2 regions of the Mesorhizobium sp. M0923 genome follow, and region 1 is predicted to be linked to the other one. Evidence: riboswitches for the same ligand, from Rfam matches in the RefSeq annotation. Region 1 holds a riboswitch; the other holds the start of a gene.
What was found. Region 1 has a riboswitch for S-adenosylmethionine ahead of NKH89_RS08495 (O-succinylhomoserine sulfhydrylase). Riboswitches for the same ligand answer to the same signal wherever they lie in the genome.

Region 1 (7,609 bases):
GCTTCAAGGCACTGAGTTCCGGCTTCATTCCGGACCTGATCGGCCCATTGACGCTGATACCACCGACCGTGAACGCCGCCGGCAAAACCATTGTCGGCAGCGGCCTGACGCTGCACCTGACGACTATCGTGATCGGCCTCGCCGCCGTGCTCGCCTATGCCTATTTCGGGCTCAGGGCGCGGCGCACCCGCGAGCGGCATGGCTACGAAGCCGAGCCTTTCTCGCTGTTCGTCGTCAAGACCCTGGTGATCAGCGGGCTGGCACTGTTTCTGGTCTACCAATTCGCCACCTATAGGGGCCTGCCCATCGTTCTCATGGTGATGGGCGTGCTGATAGCGTTGTTCGTCTTCGTTACCAAACGCATGACGATCGGACGCCGCATCTATGCGATGGGCGGCAATGCCAAGGCAGCCCAGCTATCGGGCATCAAGACCGAACGGCTGACGTTGATGGTGTTCATCAACATGGGCGTGCTGTCGGCACTCGGCGGCCTGATTATCGCGGCGCGCCTGGGGCAGGCGGTGCCTGCGGCGGGCCTCGGCAGCGAACTCGACGTCATCGCCGCGGTGTTCATTGGTGGCGCTTCGGCGATGGGCGGCGTCGGCCAGGTCATCGGCGCGGTGGTCGGCGGTTTCATCATGGGCGTCATGAACAACGGCATGTCGATCATGGGCGTCAATGTCGATTGGCAGCAGGTGGTCAAAGGCCTGGTGCTGCTCGGCGCCGTCGTCTTCGACGTCTACAACAAGAACAAGGCTTGAGAGGCAACCAGGAGGCATACAGGTCACATCGCGGCGCTGCCGGGCGGCGCGAAGAAGTCCCCCGAGGGACCTGACCCGCGAGCGCAATCCGGACGAAGAATTTCAACCGCGGCGTGGACAGGGTCCGAGCCGCGCCGGGCAGGGTTTGCCAAGAAGGCAGGCCGCAATTCAGAGAGGGTTACCATGCTGATCTCACAGATCCTCGACGACGCCGAGACGATCCGCGTCGTTGCCCGCAACGGCGGCAAGACCCGCGTCATCAACGGCGCTCGCAGCGTCTATTCGCTGGCGATGGAAGCCGCGCGCACCGGCACCGGGCTTGTCGCCCTGATCGAGCGCAAGGGCTTCGGCGAAACCGTCGATCTCGACGCAGCCTACAAGAAGGGACGGCTGCTGTCGCCGATCAACCATCCCGATCCGGCGCATCTCCATCTCACCGGCACCGGGCTGACGCATCTCGGCTCCGCCGCGACCCGCGATTCCATGCACAAGAAGCTCAGCGATGGCGGCGAGGAACAGCTGACCGATTCCATGAAGATGTTCCGCATGGGGCTGGAGGGCGGCAAGCCGGCGAAGGGCCAGATCGGCGTGCAGCCCGAATGGTTCTACAAGGGCAACGGTACCATGGCAGTGGCGCCCGGCGCGGCGCTCATGTCGCCCGCCTTCGCCCAGGATGCCGGCGAGGAGCCGGAAATCGCCGGAATCTATGTGATCGGCGACGACGGCGCCCCGTTCCGCGTCGGCTTCACGCTGTCGAACGAGTTTTCCGACCACGTCACCGAGCGCGTGAATTATCTCTTCCTCGCCCATTCGAAACTGCGCAACGCCTCGTTCGGGCCGGAGATCCTGATCGGCGACCTGCCGTCCGACATTCGCGGCGCTTCACGCATCCTGCGCCACGGCAAGCTGCGTTGGGAAAAGCCGTTCCTGTCGGGCGAGGCGAACATGTCGCACACCATTGGCAATCTCGAGCATCACCACTTCAAATACTCGGCCTTCCGCCAGCCGGGCGACGTGCATGTGCACATGTTCGGCACGGCGACGCTGTCCTTCGCCGACGGCATCAGGACGGAGGCCGGCGACGTGTTCGAAATCGAGGCGCAGGATTTCGGCCTGCCGCTGCGCAACCCGCTCGAAATCGAGCAGCCGGTGAAGGTGGCGGTGAAGGCGCTTTGAGCCGGCATAGCCGCAAGTAAGGGGAAGCTCAGCGCGCCGCGCGGAAATGCTTGGACAGTTTTAGGCCCTGCGCCTGATAGTTGGAGCCGAGATCGGTGCCGTAGAGTGCCTGCGGCCGTTTCAGCATGTGCTCGTAGACCAGCCGCCCGACGATCTGGCCATGGTCGAGAATGAACGGCACTTCGTGGCTACGCACCTCGAGCACCGCCCGGCTGCCGGTGCCGCCCGACGCCGAATGGCCGAAACCGGGGTCGAAGAAACCGGCATAATGGACGCGAAACTCGCCGACCAACGGATCGAAGGGCGTCATTTCGGCGGCGTAGAGCGGCGGCACATGCACCGCCTCGCGTGACACCAGGATATAGAATTCGTCCGGATCGAGCACCAGCTCGCCGGCACCGCTCTTGTAGAGCGGCTCCCAGAAATCGACGACATCCTGCGCGGCGCGCTTGTCGACGTCGACCAGGCCGGTGTGGTGCTTGCCGCGATAGCCGACCAGCCCGTCCTTGTCACCGTCGAGGTCGATCGACAACGCGATGCCGCCGCCTGAGATGTTGGGCGGCTCGGTGGCGACCAGCATCTCGGCGCGATGCAGGTCGTGCAGTTCGCTTTCCGACAAAAGCGCATTGCCGGTGCGGAACCTGATCTGCGACAGCCGCGAGCCGGTGCGCACGACGATCGGGAAGGTGCGCGGGCTGACCTCCAGATAGAGCGGGCCTTCATAGCCGGCGGCGATCTTGTCGAACTCGTGGCCGCGGTCGGTCATTACCCGAGTGAAGATGTCGAGCCGCCCGGTCGAGCTCTTCGGGTTGGCCGAAGCCGAAATATGCGCGGGCAGCGCCAGGCTTTCGAGCAGTGGCACGATGTAGACGCAGCCGGTTTCGAGCACGGCACCTTCGGCGAGGTTGATCTCGTGCAACTTCAGCCGGTCGAGCTTGTCGACAACTCTGTGGTCGGGGCCGGGCAAGAAGGAAGCACGCACGCGCCAGGCCTTGTCGCCGAGCCTGAGGTCAAGGCTGGCCGGCTGGATCTGGTCGGCATCGAGCGCGCGCGGCGATTTCAGCGCGCCCGTCTGGAACAGCGCGGAAATATCCCGATCGGGAAGAATGCCTGTCTGCCGCAAGGGTCTGGCTCCGTTCGAACACCGGGCGAGGTCTTGTTTCGTCACAGGTCCTTGCCACAAACCGTGGACGCCTTTGGCACCTGCTTGGTACAACCGTCTTAATCATGCCGGCAATTGACGCAAGCGTGGTGCGGGTCTAAAGCTCGTTATCCCGTGGTGATTTGGCCGGTCGGCTTGCAGCCACGTTAAACAAGTCGCTAAAGGACCGTCGGGCCGCAAGGCCATATGGACCGGTTGCGACTTTCGCGACCGGTTTTTTGTTGTTTGGACCATTTTTGGTGTTTGGATAGAATGATGACCAAGAAGCGCGACTGGAAGCCTCAGACCGCACTCGTGCATGCCGGGACGCTGCGTTCCGGCTTCGGCGAGACCTCCGAGGCGATGTATCTCACCCAAGGCTATGTCTACGAGACGGCGCAAGCGGCGGAAGCCCGCTTCAAGGGGGAGGAGCCGGGCTTCATCTATTCGCGCTATGCCAATCCGACGGTCGACATGTTCGAAAAGCGTATGTGCGCGCTGGAAGGCGCCGAGGACGCGCGCGCTACGGCGTCCGGCATGGCGGCGGTGACGGCAGCGCTGCTGTGCAGCGCCAGGGCGGGCGACCATATCGTGGCGGCGCGCGCACTGTTCGGCTCCTGCCGCTGGGTGGTCGAGACGCTGGCGCCGAAATACGGCATCGGGGCAACGCTGGTCGACGGCACCGACGTCGCCAACTGGGAACAGGCGGTCAAGCCGAACACCAAACTGTTCTTCCTGGAAAGCCCGACCAATCCGACGCTGGAGGTGGTAGACATCGCCGCCGTCGCGGCACTTGCCAACTCGATCGGCGCCAGGCTGATCGTTGACAATGTCTTCGCCACGCCCTTGCAGCAAAAACCCTTGCAGCTCGGCGCCCACATCGTCGTCTATTCGGCAACGAAGCATATTGACGGCCAAGGGCGCTGCCTTGGAGGCGTTATCTTGTCGGACAAAAAATGGATCGACGAGAACCTGCATGACTATTTCCGCCACACCGGCCCCAGCCTCTCGCCCTTCAATGCCTGGACCCTGCTGAAAGGCCTGGAGACGCTGCCGCTACGCGTCCGCCAGCAGACGGAAAGTGCCGGCCGCATAGCGGATTTCCTCGCCGAGCGCCCGCAAATCGCCCGTGTCATCTATCCCGGCCGTGCCGACCACCCGCAAGCGGCCGTGGTCAAGAAGCAGATGTCGGGCGGCTCAACGCTGATCTGCCTGGATGTGAAGGGCGGCAAGCAGGCGGCCTTTGCTTTCCAGAACGCGCTCGACATCGTGCTGATTTCCAACAATCTCGGCGACGCCAAGAGCCTGATCACCCATCCGGCGACGACCACACACAAGAACTTGACCGATGAGGCCCGCGCCGAGCTCGGCATCGGGCCGGGCACGCTCAGGCTTTCCGTCGGCCTGGAAGATACCGACGATCTGCTCGAAGATATCGAGCAAGCGCTGAGAGCCGCCGGATAGGGCTGACCGAACAGAGGTGAGCGGGGGGCGCCGATCAGGCGCCGGACGGGGTCTCTTCCAGCTCCGCGACGGCCTTGGTCTGGATGGTCATAACGTTGCCGCGCCAGTCGACGGCGCCGCTCAGCCAGCCGCGCGCCCATATCGCCGGCAGCATGCAGTCGCGAACCATCATCGCCAGGATGGTGCGCAGCGACAGGTGCCATCCTTTGAACCAGGCCAAGGCACATTCCGGCAGGTAGGCCGCGACCAGCACGGCGATGGCGGTTGCCGGCAGGCTGACGCCGGCGTCAGCCGCCGCGATCAGCGCAAGCAGCAGCGGCGGCGCCGCGCCGATCAGGATCTCGGGGGCGAAGAACAGCGCGAAGGTGACGCGGCGCAGCCGCGCCCAACGCGCCTGCCGAGACCAGATCTCGCCAAGCGTGCGCCGGCCGAGCGGCTGTTCGAAGGGCGAAGCGACAAGATTGACGCGAAGTCCGAGCCGGTTGACCAGCTTGGTCGCGGCGGCGTCCTCGGCGATCTCGGCGGCCAGTGCGCGGATGCCGCCATTGGCGTCAAGCATCGGCTTGTTCCACAACATGCTCTTGCCCTGGGCGAAGCCAAGGCCGAGCGCCTCTCCAGCGTACTGCCAGCGTGCCTGCAGTGTGTTGAGAAAGGCGCATTCGATCTCCCCCCAAAACCCTTCAGGCCGCGAGCCGATCGGCGTCGAGCAGACGAGGCCGGTGTCGGGCCGCCATGCCGCCATCAGCTGCTGGACATAATCGCTCGGCATAAGCACGTTGGAATCGGCAAGGATGACCCAGCGATAAAGCGCCGCTTCCCAACCCTTCACGCAATTGTTGAGTTTCGGATTGCCGCTGATGCGGTCGTCGCCGACGAGCAGCCGGGCGCGTATAGCCGGAAAACGCGCCATTGCAGTGGTGATCGACTTGACCACGGGGTCGTCGGCATGGGCGACGCAGAAGATGAGTTCGTAGCGCGGCCAGTCGAGTGAGAAGGCGCGCTCCAGCGTCTCCTCGGTAAACGGCTCGACGCCGCGCGCCGGGACGACGATCGATACCGGTGGCACGGTGGCGGCCGGCGATGCGATCCTAGCTGCTCGCTTCAGCTTCAGCGAAGCTAACAGGATGCTGGCGAGATTTGAAAGAAGGAGAGCTATGGAAAAGAGGGCGGCTGCGAATGTCGGTTCCATCGAGATCTGGTCACTCCAGAAATGCTGGCCGCATGACGGCCGTTTTCAACAATTCGACAGAACACCGAGTCGCCCGGCACAAGCCTGCACACCATCATTGTCATGTGTCACTTAAATGACATTGTTTTTCGGCACCTGCGCTTGAGTCGGGCAAGGAGATGACGCGCATCGTTGATCAAACTGCGCTGAGCGTCGAAAGTTCCGTCTACATTGCTTTGGAGCAGTTCATGTACAGCGCCGTCACCCGCAACATCGAAGTGCAGGTCAGGCCGTTCTATCTGGAGGATCATTCCGACCCGCCGCAAAACCGCTATGTCTGGGGCTACCAGGTGACCATCGACAATCGGTCGGACGAGTTCGTGCAGCTTCTGTCGCGCTACTGGCACATTACCGACGGCACCGGCAAGGTCGAGGAAGTGCGCGGCCCCGGGGTCGTCGGCGAGCAACCCGGACTCAAGCCCGGCGACAGCTATCAGTATACGTCTGGATGCCCGCTCTCGACCCCGTCCGGCATCATGGTCGGGCACTACACAATGCGCAACAAGCGGGGCGAGACCTTCGACGTCGCCATCCCCGCCTTCTCACTCGATTTGCCAGGCACGCGGCGCACCGTCAATTGACGTTCACTTTGATTCCTCTTCCCGCCTTGCGGGGCGAGGAACCCAAGTTCTGCGAAGGCAGCCGCACTGACGCTCGTTATTGAGCCGCTGCAAATTCCGCCGGGTCGAAGTCATATTGCTTCGAGCAGAATTCGCAGGCGACGTGAATGCTACCATCCTCGGTGCTGTCTCTGATCTCCTCGGCGGAAAAACCCTCGAGGATGCCGCGGATCTTCTCCCTCGAGCATGAGCACTGGTCGGCGACCGGCACGCCGCCGAAGACGCGGACACCATGCTCGTGGAACAGCCGGTAAAGCAGCCGCTCGGCGCCGATAGTCGGATCGATCAGCTCGGTCGGTTCAATAGTACCAAGCAGCGCCAGCAGTTCCTGCCAGGAATTGTCGGTCGGGTCGTGGATTTCCTCACGCGGATCGCCGTCGCCCCCGGGAAGGTCGGGTACGCGCATGCGTTCCGGCGACTGCGGCAGGAATTGTGCCAGCAGGCCACCGGCGCGCCATTGCTCGCGGGCACCGCCGACGCCGGGCGTCAGAAGCTTGGCCACCGAAAGCCGTAGGTCGGTCGGAATCTGCTCCGATTGGCGGAAATAGGTGCGTGCGGCTTCTTCCAGCGTGACGCCGTCGAGCTGGACGATGCCCTGGTAGCGTTGCGTGTGGGCGCCCTGGTCGATTGTCAGCGCCAGGACGCCGCTGCCGAGCAGCGTCTGCGGCGACGTCTCGCCGGCAGCCGTCAAAGCCTCCAGCCGGTCGGCATCGAAGCGGGCATAGGCGCGCAGCGCGTGCGGCGTGGAGAAATCCGCGACCAGCATATCGACCGGCCCGTCGGTGCGGGTCTGCAGAATGAACTTGCCCTCGAACTTCAACGAAGTTCCGAGCAGGACGGTCAGCACACAGGCTTCGGCCAGTAGTCGTGCCACCGGCTCGGGATACTCGTGGCGGCTGAGAATAGCGTCGAGCATCGGCCCGAGCTGGACGGTACGGCCGCGCACGTCGAGCGGGCCGACCTCAAACGGCACGACATGGTCGTCGCCGGCGTAGCCGAACTCGCCGAGCTTGGGTTGATGTTCAGCCAATTGACGAGTTTCCAACATGACAAAGCTCCGGGGCGCGGCGATGCCGCCCTCCGGGGCGCATGCGACGAGACGCGCTCGATTTGCGTGATGCGCCTGAGATAGGCACCACGAACTCCCGGATCAAGGCGGCCCGGATCAAGCGCCCAGGCACCAGGCCAAAACCGCCTTCTGGGCGTGGAGCCGGTTCTC
Region 2 (7,609 bases), on a different contig from region 1:
AGGCTGATCTCCATGGTGATTCATGCTGAGGCGGGTGGGAGCCGCCGACCGGGCTAACCTATGTCGCGCCATGGCAACGTCAAACGCATAGCCTCTTTTCCAACCCGCTGGCGCTTCACAAAACCGCGACCCGCCGCGCCGTGTCCGGCTTCCAAACCAGCCCCTCTGAGGAAATTGGCAAGTTTAGCACATAGATTGTCAAATCTGCCAATTCTGGCCTTTGCCGGCCGGCCATAAGTTCCGCGGCGCCGACGCAAATTTCGGCACGGTCTGGCCAAGCCCAGACTGTTTGCCCCGGATCGTTTGTTATGGAGACCGGCATGAAAGCAATTGTATTTGACGCCATCGGCTCGCCGCGCGACGTGCTCTACGTTGACGACCTGCCGATGCCGCGGATCGGCGATGGCGAGGTGCTGGTCAGGATGGTCTCGGCCTCGATCAATCCGGGCGACTTCCTGTTTATCCAGAACCTCTATCCCGAACCGAAGAAGCCGCATTTTCCCCAGCAGATCGCGGGAAACCATGGCGCCGGCATCGTCGAAGCCGTTGGCGCGAACGTTTTGCTGGAACCGGGCACGCTCGTCGCGTTCAGCTATTATGGCAGTTGGGCCGAGTACGCGGCCATTCCCGCCGAATGGCTGATCCCGTTGCCTGCCGGCTATCCGGTCGAACGCGCCGGGCAGATGGTGAACCCCATTACCGCGTGGGATCTGATGGTGGATTCCCGTGTGCGGCCTGGCCAGTGGCTGGCTGTCACGGCCGGCTATTCGTCGATTTCGACAATGGTGATGCAGTTCGCCCAACGACGCGGCATCAACGTCATCGCTCTGGTGCGGCGCTCGCACCAAAGCTTCGATCTGAAGACGCTTGGCGTCGCCGCCATTCTTGACCTTTCGGACTTGAAGGCAGGTATCCGGGAAGCTGTGATGGATATCACCGGTGGCGCCGGATTGAACGGGATTATCGACAATGTCGGCGGACCTGTCAGCGGCGAATTGATCCGCACCCTGGCGCTCGGCGGGCAGATGGTGATCAATGGCGGCATGAGTGCCGAGCGCTTCGAACTTCACAATTTCGATGTGTTGCTGAGCGGCGTCGAGATCAGGGCGAATATCTATCGCTACTTCTTTTCGCCGCCGGTCGAAGCCGAACGACCTGTGCTACGCGAGATCATCGACATCTTCGGCCAGCCCGGCTTCCACGTTCCTGTCGGCGGTCTCCGCCCGTTGACCGAGTTCAAGCTCGCCGTGGCAAACAGCCTGGATCGCGCCGATCTTGGCAAACAGATTTTCAGGATGTAGCCCGGACCACGACGCCGCAAGCATCATGGTCAACGACCAAAGAAGCTACGTCGCGACCCGTCTTGTCACCTCTTCCAGCCAGCGATCGCTTATACCCAGTGCTTCGAGGTGCTCCAGCGTGCTGAGCACGTAATCCTCATTCCTCCCCGACTGGCCGACGGCGCCGCGAACGACGGCTGCTGCCTCGGCGGCGTCGAGCGCACCGGCATATTGCTCATGGCTGCGGTCCACGACATAGGCGATGGCTTCGACCGTCTCGCCCCCATCCGTTTCACGCTTGTCGAGGCGAACGCTGAGCACACGCTCGAGATAGACGTTGGTGACCAGCTCGCGTTCGCGCAGATAGGTGATGACCTCGTTGCGCAGCTCGCCTGGAACCCGGAACGCCAGCCCGATGCAGGAGCCGCCGCGGTCGAGGCCGAGCACCAGGCCCGGCCGTTCGCGCGAGCCGCGATGCACGAAAGAATAGACGCAGAGCGAACGGCGATAGCCATGCAGGCGGGCACGCCGCGTCTCGACATGTGCGAATCCCGGCCGCCAGATCAGTGAGCCGTAGCCAAAAACCCAAAAATCGCCCATATCGCCAAGCCTGATTGTGACGAACCACCCCACCGGTGGTGTTTCAGTCCGTCTACCTGTTGTTGCCGAAAGCGACAGCCCGCCCGTGTCACCCGCGTTAACGAAAGCCGCAGCATGACGTCAAGTGACGAGCGCCCGCCGCCCAGCCAACGTCGCCGCCTGTTGTGGCTTGCCGCTTTCATCCTCGTGCTGTTCGGCATCTACAGCGCCGGCTGGTTCTACCTGGCGGATCTGGTCGAGAGCGCAACCGAAAAGGCGGTCGCCGATCTCGACGACAACGGCATCAAGGCCGACTGCGCCAATCTTGCGGTCAGCGGCTATCCCTTCACCTTCACCCTTTCCTGCGACAGTCTGGCTTACGAGGACGACAGCCGCAACGTCGCTGCATCGACAGGCAAAATCAACGCCGCCACGCAGATCACGCGGCTTCTGTCGCCTGCCGCCGAGTTCAGGGGGCCGCTCAGGACCTCTGTTCCCGGCATGACGCCGCTGTGGATCGACTGGGATGATCTGCGGGCCGACATGAAGCTGTCCTGGCCGCTGCCGGGGCGCCTCTCGCTGCAGGCAGAAGGCCTGTCCGGCCAGACCGATCCGGCGGACGACACCGATCCTGTCTCGCTGTTCAGCGCCGGAACCGCCACCGGACAATTGCGCCCAAACGGCCAGGACATCGACTATGCCGGCAATTTCACCGATCTCGAAATCGACGCAGAGGCCATCGGCGGGCGCGTCTTGCCGCCACTCGACGGCAGCGGCGACGTGACATTGAAGAACGGTGTGACGCTGATCAAGGCAAATCCGAAGAGCCTGCGCGGCCAGGCGGTCGAAATCCGCGAGCTCGATCTGTCGTCCGGAACTGCGCGCATCACCGTTTCCGGACCGCTGTCGGTCGACAATGATGGTCTCATAAATGCCGACCTGATGATCAAGCTCAATGATCCGAAGGCCGTGGCGGCAATCCTCGCCACCGCCATCCCCGAGCAGAAGAAAGAAATCCAGACCGGCTTCGCCGGACTGGCGCTGCTCGGCAACGCACCGTCGATGCCGCTGAAGATCGTCAAGGGCAAGGCCTCGCTCGGCTTCATCCCGCTCGGCAAGATCAAGCCGCTCGACTAGAGCAATTCCAGGAAATTGTGAACGGTTTTCCGTCCGGATTGCGTCAAACAAAAAGATAGACCGGTTCGGCGTTTCCGTGAAACGATGAACCGTTCTGGGGCGGTACGGCCTGCGATCGGCTTGCCGCGGCTTATCCCTTCGGCGGGTGTTCGACTGCCTGGCGGCCGAAATCCGGTACGTCGATGTCCTGGCCGGCCTCGATAATCGAGCGGCGGACAGCGCGGGTGCGGGTGAACAGGTCGAACAGCTTTTCGCCGTCGCCCCAGCGGATCGCCCGCTGCAGCGAGGATAGATCTTCCGAGAACCGCGCCAGCATTTCGAGGATGGCGTCCTTGTTGTGCAGGCAGACGTCGCGCCACATGGTCGGGTCGGACGCCGCGAGACGGGTGAAGTCGCGAAAGCCGGAAGCCGAGTATTTGATGACCTCGGACTTGGTCACCGACTCCAAATCGTCGGCGGTACCGACGATGTTATAGGCGATGATGTGCGGCAGGTGCGAAACGATGGCCAGCGTCATGTCGTGATGCTGCGGGTCCATCGTGTCGATGTTGGAGCCGCAGCGGCGCCAGAATTCCGAGAGCTTTTCCAGCGCCACGGGATCGGTGCCGGCCAGCGGCGTGAAAATGCACCAGCGGTTCTCGAACAGTTCGGCAAAACCGGCATCCGGTCCCGATTTTTCGGTGCCGGCCAAAGGATGGCCGGGGATGAAGTGCACGCCATCAGGCACATGCGGCTGCATCTGCGCGATCACCGATGCCTTGGTCGAGCCGACATCGGTGAGGATGGCGCCCTTCTTCAGCGCCGGTGCGATCTCCTGGGCGACCGTGCCTGAAGAGCCGACCGGCACCGAAACGATGACCAGATCGGCATCGCGAACCGCTTCTTTCGCATCTGTCGTGTAGGTGTCGCCAAGGCCGAGTTGGCTCGCCCGCTCCAGCGTCGCTTCGCTGCGCGTCGAAATGGCGACTTGGCCGGCAAGTCCCTCGCGGCGGATGACGCGGGCCAGCGACGAACCGATCAGGCCGATGCCGACCAGCGCGATCTTTTCGAACATCGGTGAGGTCATGGTGCCCTAGCTTTTCAGGAATGTCGCGAGTGCTGCGACAACGCCGCGATTGGCCTCTTCGGTGCCGATGCTCATGCGCAGCGCGTTGGGAAAACCGTAGCCGGAAACGCGCCGCAATATGTAGCCGCGCGCACTGAGGTAGTCGTCGGCGGCCGCCGCCGAATGCTTTTTGTCTTCGGGAAAGTGGATCAGGATGAAATTGCCGACGCTCGGGGTCACCCGCAGCCCGAGCCCGGTCAATTGCTCGCTCAGCCAGGCCAGCCAGGTCTCGTTATGCGCGACGCTGCGCTCGATATGAGCGCGGTCGCGGATCGCCGCGATGCCGGCCTCGATCGCCGTCGCATTGACGTTGAAAGGCCCGCGCACGCGGTTGATCGCGTCGATGACGTGCATTGGCGCATAGATCCAGCCGATCCGCGCGCCACCGAGGCCCAATTTCGAGAAGGTGCGGGTCATGACCACGTTTTCCGCGCTGCCCACCAACTCGACGCCGGCTTCATAGTCGTTGCGCCGGACATATTCGGCGTAGGCGGCATCCAGCACCAGAAGCACGTTTCGCGGCAGGCCGGCATGCAGGCGGCGCACCTCCTGGAACGGCACGTAAGTGCCGGTCGGGTTGTTCGGATTGGCAAGGAAGATGATCCTGGTACGCGGCGTCACCGCGGCGAGGATCGCATCGATGTCGGCGCGTTCATCGGTCTCCTTGACCGTTACCGGGACGGCACCGGCCGACTGTATGTAGATCTTGTAGACCATGAAGCCGTGTTCGGTGATGATGGCTTCATCGCCGGGCGCGAGGTAGGTCTGCGCAAGCAGGCCCAGGATCTCGTCGGAACCGTTGGAGCAGACGATGTTCGCCGGATTGAGCCCATGCACCTCGGCGATCGCCTCCCGCAGGCGCCTGGCGCTGCCGTCGGGATAGACCGCGAGCTTGTCGGCGACCGCGCGCGCGGCCTCTATCGCCTTTGGCGAAGGACCGAGCGGGTTCTCGTTCGCCGACAGTTTGTAGACTTTGGCGACACCTTCCGGCGCCGCGCTCTTGCCGGGCACATAGGCTTCGATGTCCATGATGCCGGCGCGGGGCGTTGGACGTGTCTGATCCGGTGTCTGGCTCATTCCATGAAATCCGTCGAGGATGCCTCCATCCGGAGGCCGCAGCGGAAATACAAGCCGTGGCCAGGAATGTCGAGGGGCGGCAATTCGGGATCAAGAACTTGCCGTTGACGAAGCCATGCGTCAGTCCTAGAAGAGCATCGACAGTTCCGTGGTGATTTGGCCGGTCGGCTTGCAGCCACGTTAAACAACTTGCTAAAGGGCCGTTTGCATCTTGTAACCGGCTTTGCGAAGGCATGGCCGGTTTTTGTTGCCCAGACCGGTGGACAACTAAAGCCCGGGCAAGGAGATGTGATGGTCGCTTTGCGCGCTCGAAAAACCAACAACGAGGCCGACCAGCCGTCGAGCCCAGTGTTGCGTTTCGGCGCCGACAAGCCGCTCAAGCTCGACGCCGGCACGCTGCTGTCGCCGTTCCAGATCGCCTACCAAACCTATGGCACGCTCAACGACGCGCGCTCCAACGCCATCCTCGTCTGCCATGCGCTGACCGGCGACCAGCATGTCGCCAACACCAATCCGGTGACCGGCAAGCCGGGCTGGTGGGAAGTGCTGATCGGCCCCGGCAAGATCATCGATACCGACCGTTTCTTCGTCATCTCGTCCAACGTCATCGGCGGCTGCCTCGGTTCCACCGGCCCCGCCTCGACAAATCCCGCAACCGCCAAGCCTTACGGACTCGACCTGCCGATCATCACCATCCGCGACATGGTGCGGGCGCAGCTGATGCTGGTCGAGCATTTCGGCATCGAACAGCTGTTCAGCGTGCTGGGCGGCTCGATGGGCGGCATGCAGGTGCTGCAATGGGCCTCCAGCTATCCCGAGCGCGTCTTCTCGGCCCTGCCGATCGCCACCGGCGCCCGCCATTCCTCGCAGAACATCGCTTTCCACGAGGTCGGCAGGCAAGCGGTGATGGCCGACCCCGACTGGCATGGCGGCAAATATTTCGAGCACGGCAAGCGACCGGAAAAGGGGCTGGCGGTGGCGCGCATGGCCGCCCACATCACTTATCTGTCGGAAGCAGCGCTGCACCGCAAGTTCGGCCGCAACCTGCAGGACCGCGAAGCGTTGACCTTCGGCTTCGATGCCGACTTCCAGATCGAGAGCTATCTGCGCCATCAGGGCATGACCTTCGTCGATCGCTTCGATGCCAACTCCTATCTCTACATGACCCGGGCGATGGACTATTTCGATCTCGCCGCCGACCATGGCGGCCGGCTGGCCGATGCCTTCGCCGGCACCAAGACCCGTTTTTGCCTGGTCTCCTTCACCAGCGACTGGCTGTTCCCGACCGAGGAGAGCCGCTCGGTCGTTCACGCGCTGAACGCGGCCGGCGCCTCGGTATCGTTCGTCGAAATCGAGACCGACCGCGGCCACGACGCCTTCCTGCTCGACGAGCCGGAACTGTTCGCCGCCATCAAAGGCTTCATCGCCTCGGCGGCCCGGGCTAGAGGGCTCGGCGCATGACCTCGAAAAGTTGCACGCTTTTCGGATCAGGACCATGTGCCAGGCATCAGCGCATGACCCTGAAAAGTTGCAGACTTTTCGGATCAGGATCATGCGCCAGGCATCAGCGCATGGCCCCGAAAAGTTGCAGACTTTTCGGGTCAGGACCATGCGCCAGGCAGGAGCCGAGCCAATGAGCGTCAACCGCGCCCAGCGCGTCGACCTCGAAGTCGTCGCCGATCTCATCCCGCCGCAGTCGCGGGTGCTGGACGTCGGTTCCGGCGACGGCCTGCTGCTCGAATTGCTGCAGGCGACCAAGAAGGTCGACGGCCGCGGGCTGGAACTGTCGCAGCGCGGCGTCAACGAATGCGTGGCGCGCGGCCTGTCGGTCATTCAAGGCGATGCCGACAAGGACCTCCAATTCTATCCCGACAAGGGCTTCGACTTTGTCGTCTTGTCGCAGACCTTGCAGGCGACCCGCAATCCGAAGCTGGTGCTCGACGAACTGCTCCGGATCGGCAACCGCGCCATCGTCTCATTCCCCAATTTCGGCCACTGGCGGGTACGCTTTTCGCTGCTCTTCAACGGCCGCATGCCGGTGACCAAGGACCTGCCCTATTACTGGTACGACACCCCCAACATCCATTTCTGCACCATTCGCGATTTCGTCAATCTATGCGACGAGCTGGGCGCGACGGTGGAAAAGGCAACCGCGCTCGACGCCAACGGCCAGCGGATCGGCTTCTCGATGCCGTGGTGGTTCTGGAACTTTTTCGGCCAGCAGGCGGTATTTCTGCTGAAACGATAGGTTAACAGGCAGAAGCAACGAACCTCCGACCTCCGCAAAAAACCATATTTTCAGTTTTCCATTCAATGAAATTGCCCAGCATTCTTTGTTGCTTTAACAGGTCTCAAATGGGTTGGTTTGGGGGAAGCAATGAAGACGCTAGTATTAGCAACAGCTTTGATATCGGCCACTTTGATTTCTGGG

Region 2: another riboswitch for S-adenosylmethionine. It lies ahead of metX (homoserine O-acetyltransferase MetX); the one in region 1 lies ahead of NKH89_RS08495 (O-succinylhomoserine sulfhydrylase).

What each region holds. Positions count from the first base shown of each region.
Region 1 is NZ_JAMYNW010000004.1:82,758-90,366, forward strand. It holds gene mmsB (multiple monosaccharide ABC transporter permease) at 1-761, shown strand, start outside; gene araD1 (AraD1 family protein) at 945-1,937, shown strand; gene NKH89_RS08490 (2'-deoxycytidine 5'-triphosphate deaminase) at 1,966-3,060, opposite strand; SAM riboswitch at 3,204-3,281, shown strand; gene NKH89_RS08495 (O-succinylhomoserine sulfhydrylase) at 3,352-4,542, shown strand; gene NKH89_RS08500 (ceramide glucosyltransferase) at 4,577-5,731, opposite strand; gene apaG (Co2+/Mg2+ efflux facilitator ApaG/CorD) at 5,959-6,351, shown strand; gene NKH89_RS08510 (Hsp33 family molecular chaperone) at 6,428-7,438, opposite strand; gene argF (ornithine carbamoyltransferase) at 7,556-7,609, opposite strand, start outside.
Region 2 is NZ_JAMYNW010000013.1:77,990-85,598, reverse strand. It holds gene NKH89_RS21910 (aldo/keto reductase) at 1-1, opposite strand, end outside; gene NKH89_RS21905 (quinone oxidoreductase family protein) at 321-1,301, shown strand; gene NKH89_RS21900 (gamma-glutamylcyclotransferase) at 1,347-1,880, opposite strand; gene NKH89_RS21895 (DUF2125 domain-containing protein) at 1,995-2,996, shown strand; gene NKH89_RS21890 (prephenate/arogenate dehydrogenase family protein) at 3,127-4,062, opposite strand; gene hisC (histidinol-phosphate transaminase) at 4,069-5,178, opposite strand; SAM riboswitch at 5,317-5,394, shown strand; gene metX (homoserine O-acetyltransferase MetX) at 5,470-6,639, shown strand; gene metW (methionine biosynthesis protein MetW) at 6,812-7,426, shown strand; gene NKH89_RS21870 (hypothetical protein) at 7,489-7,609, opposite strand, start outside.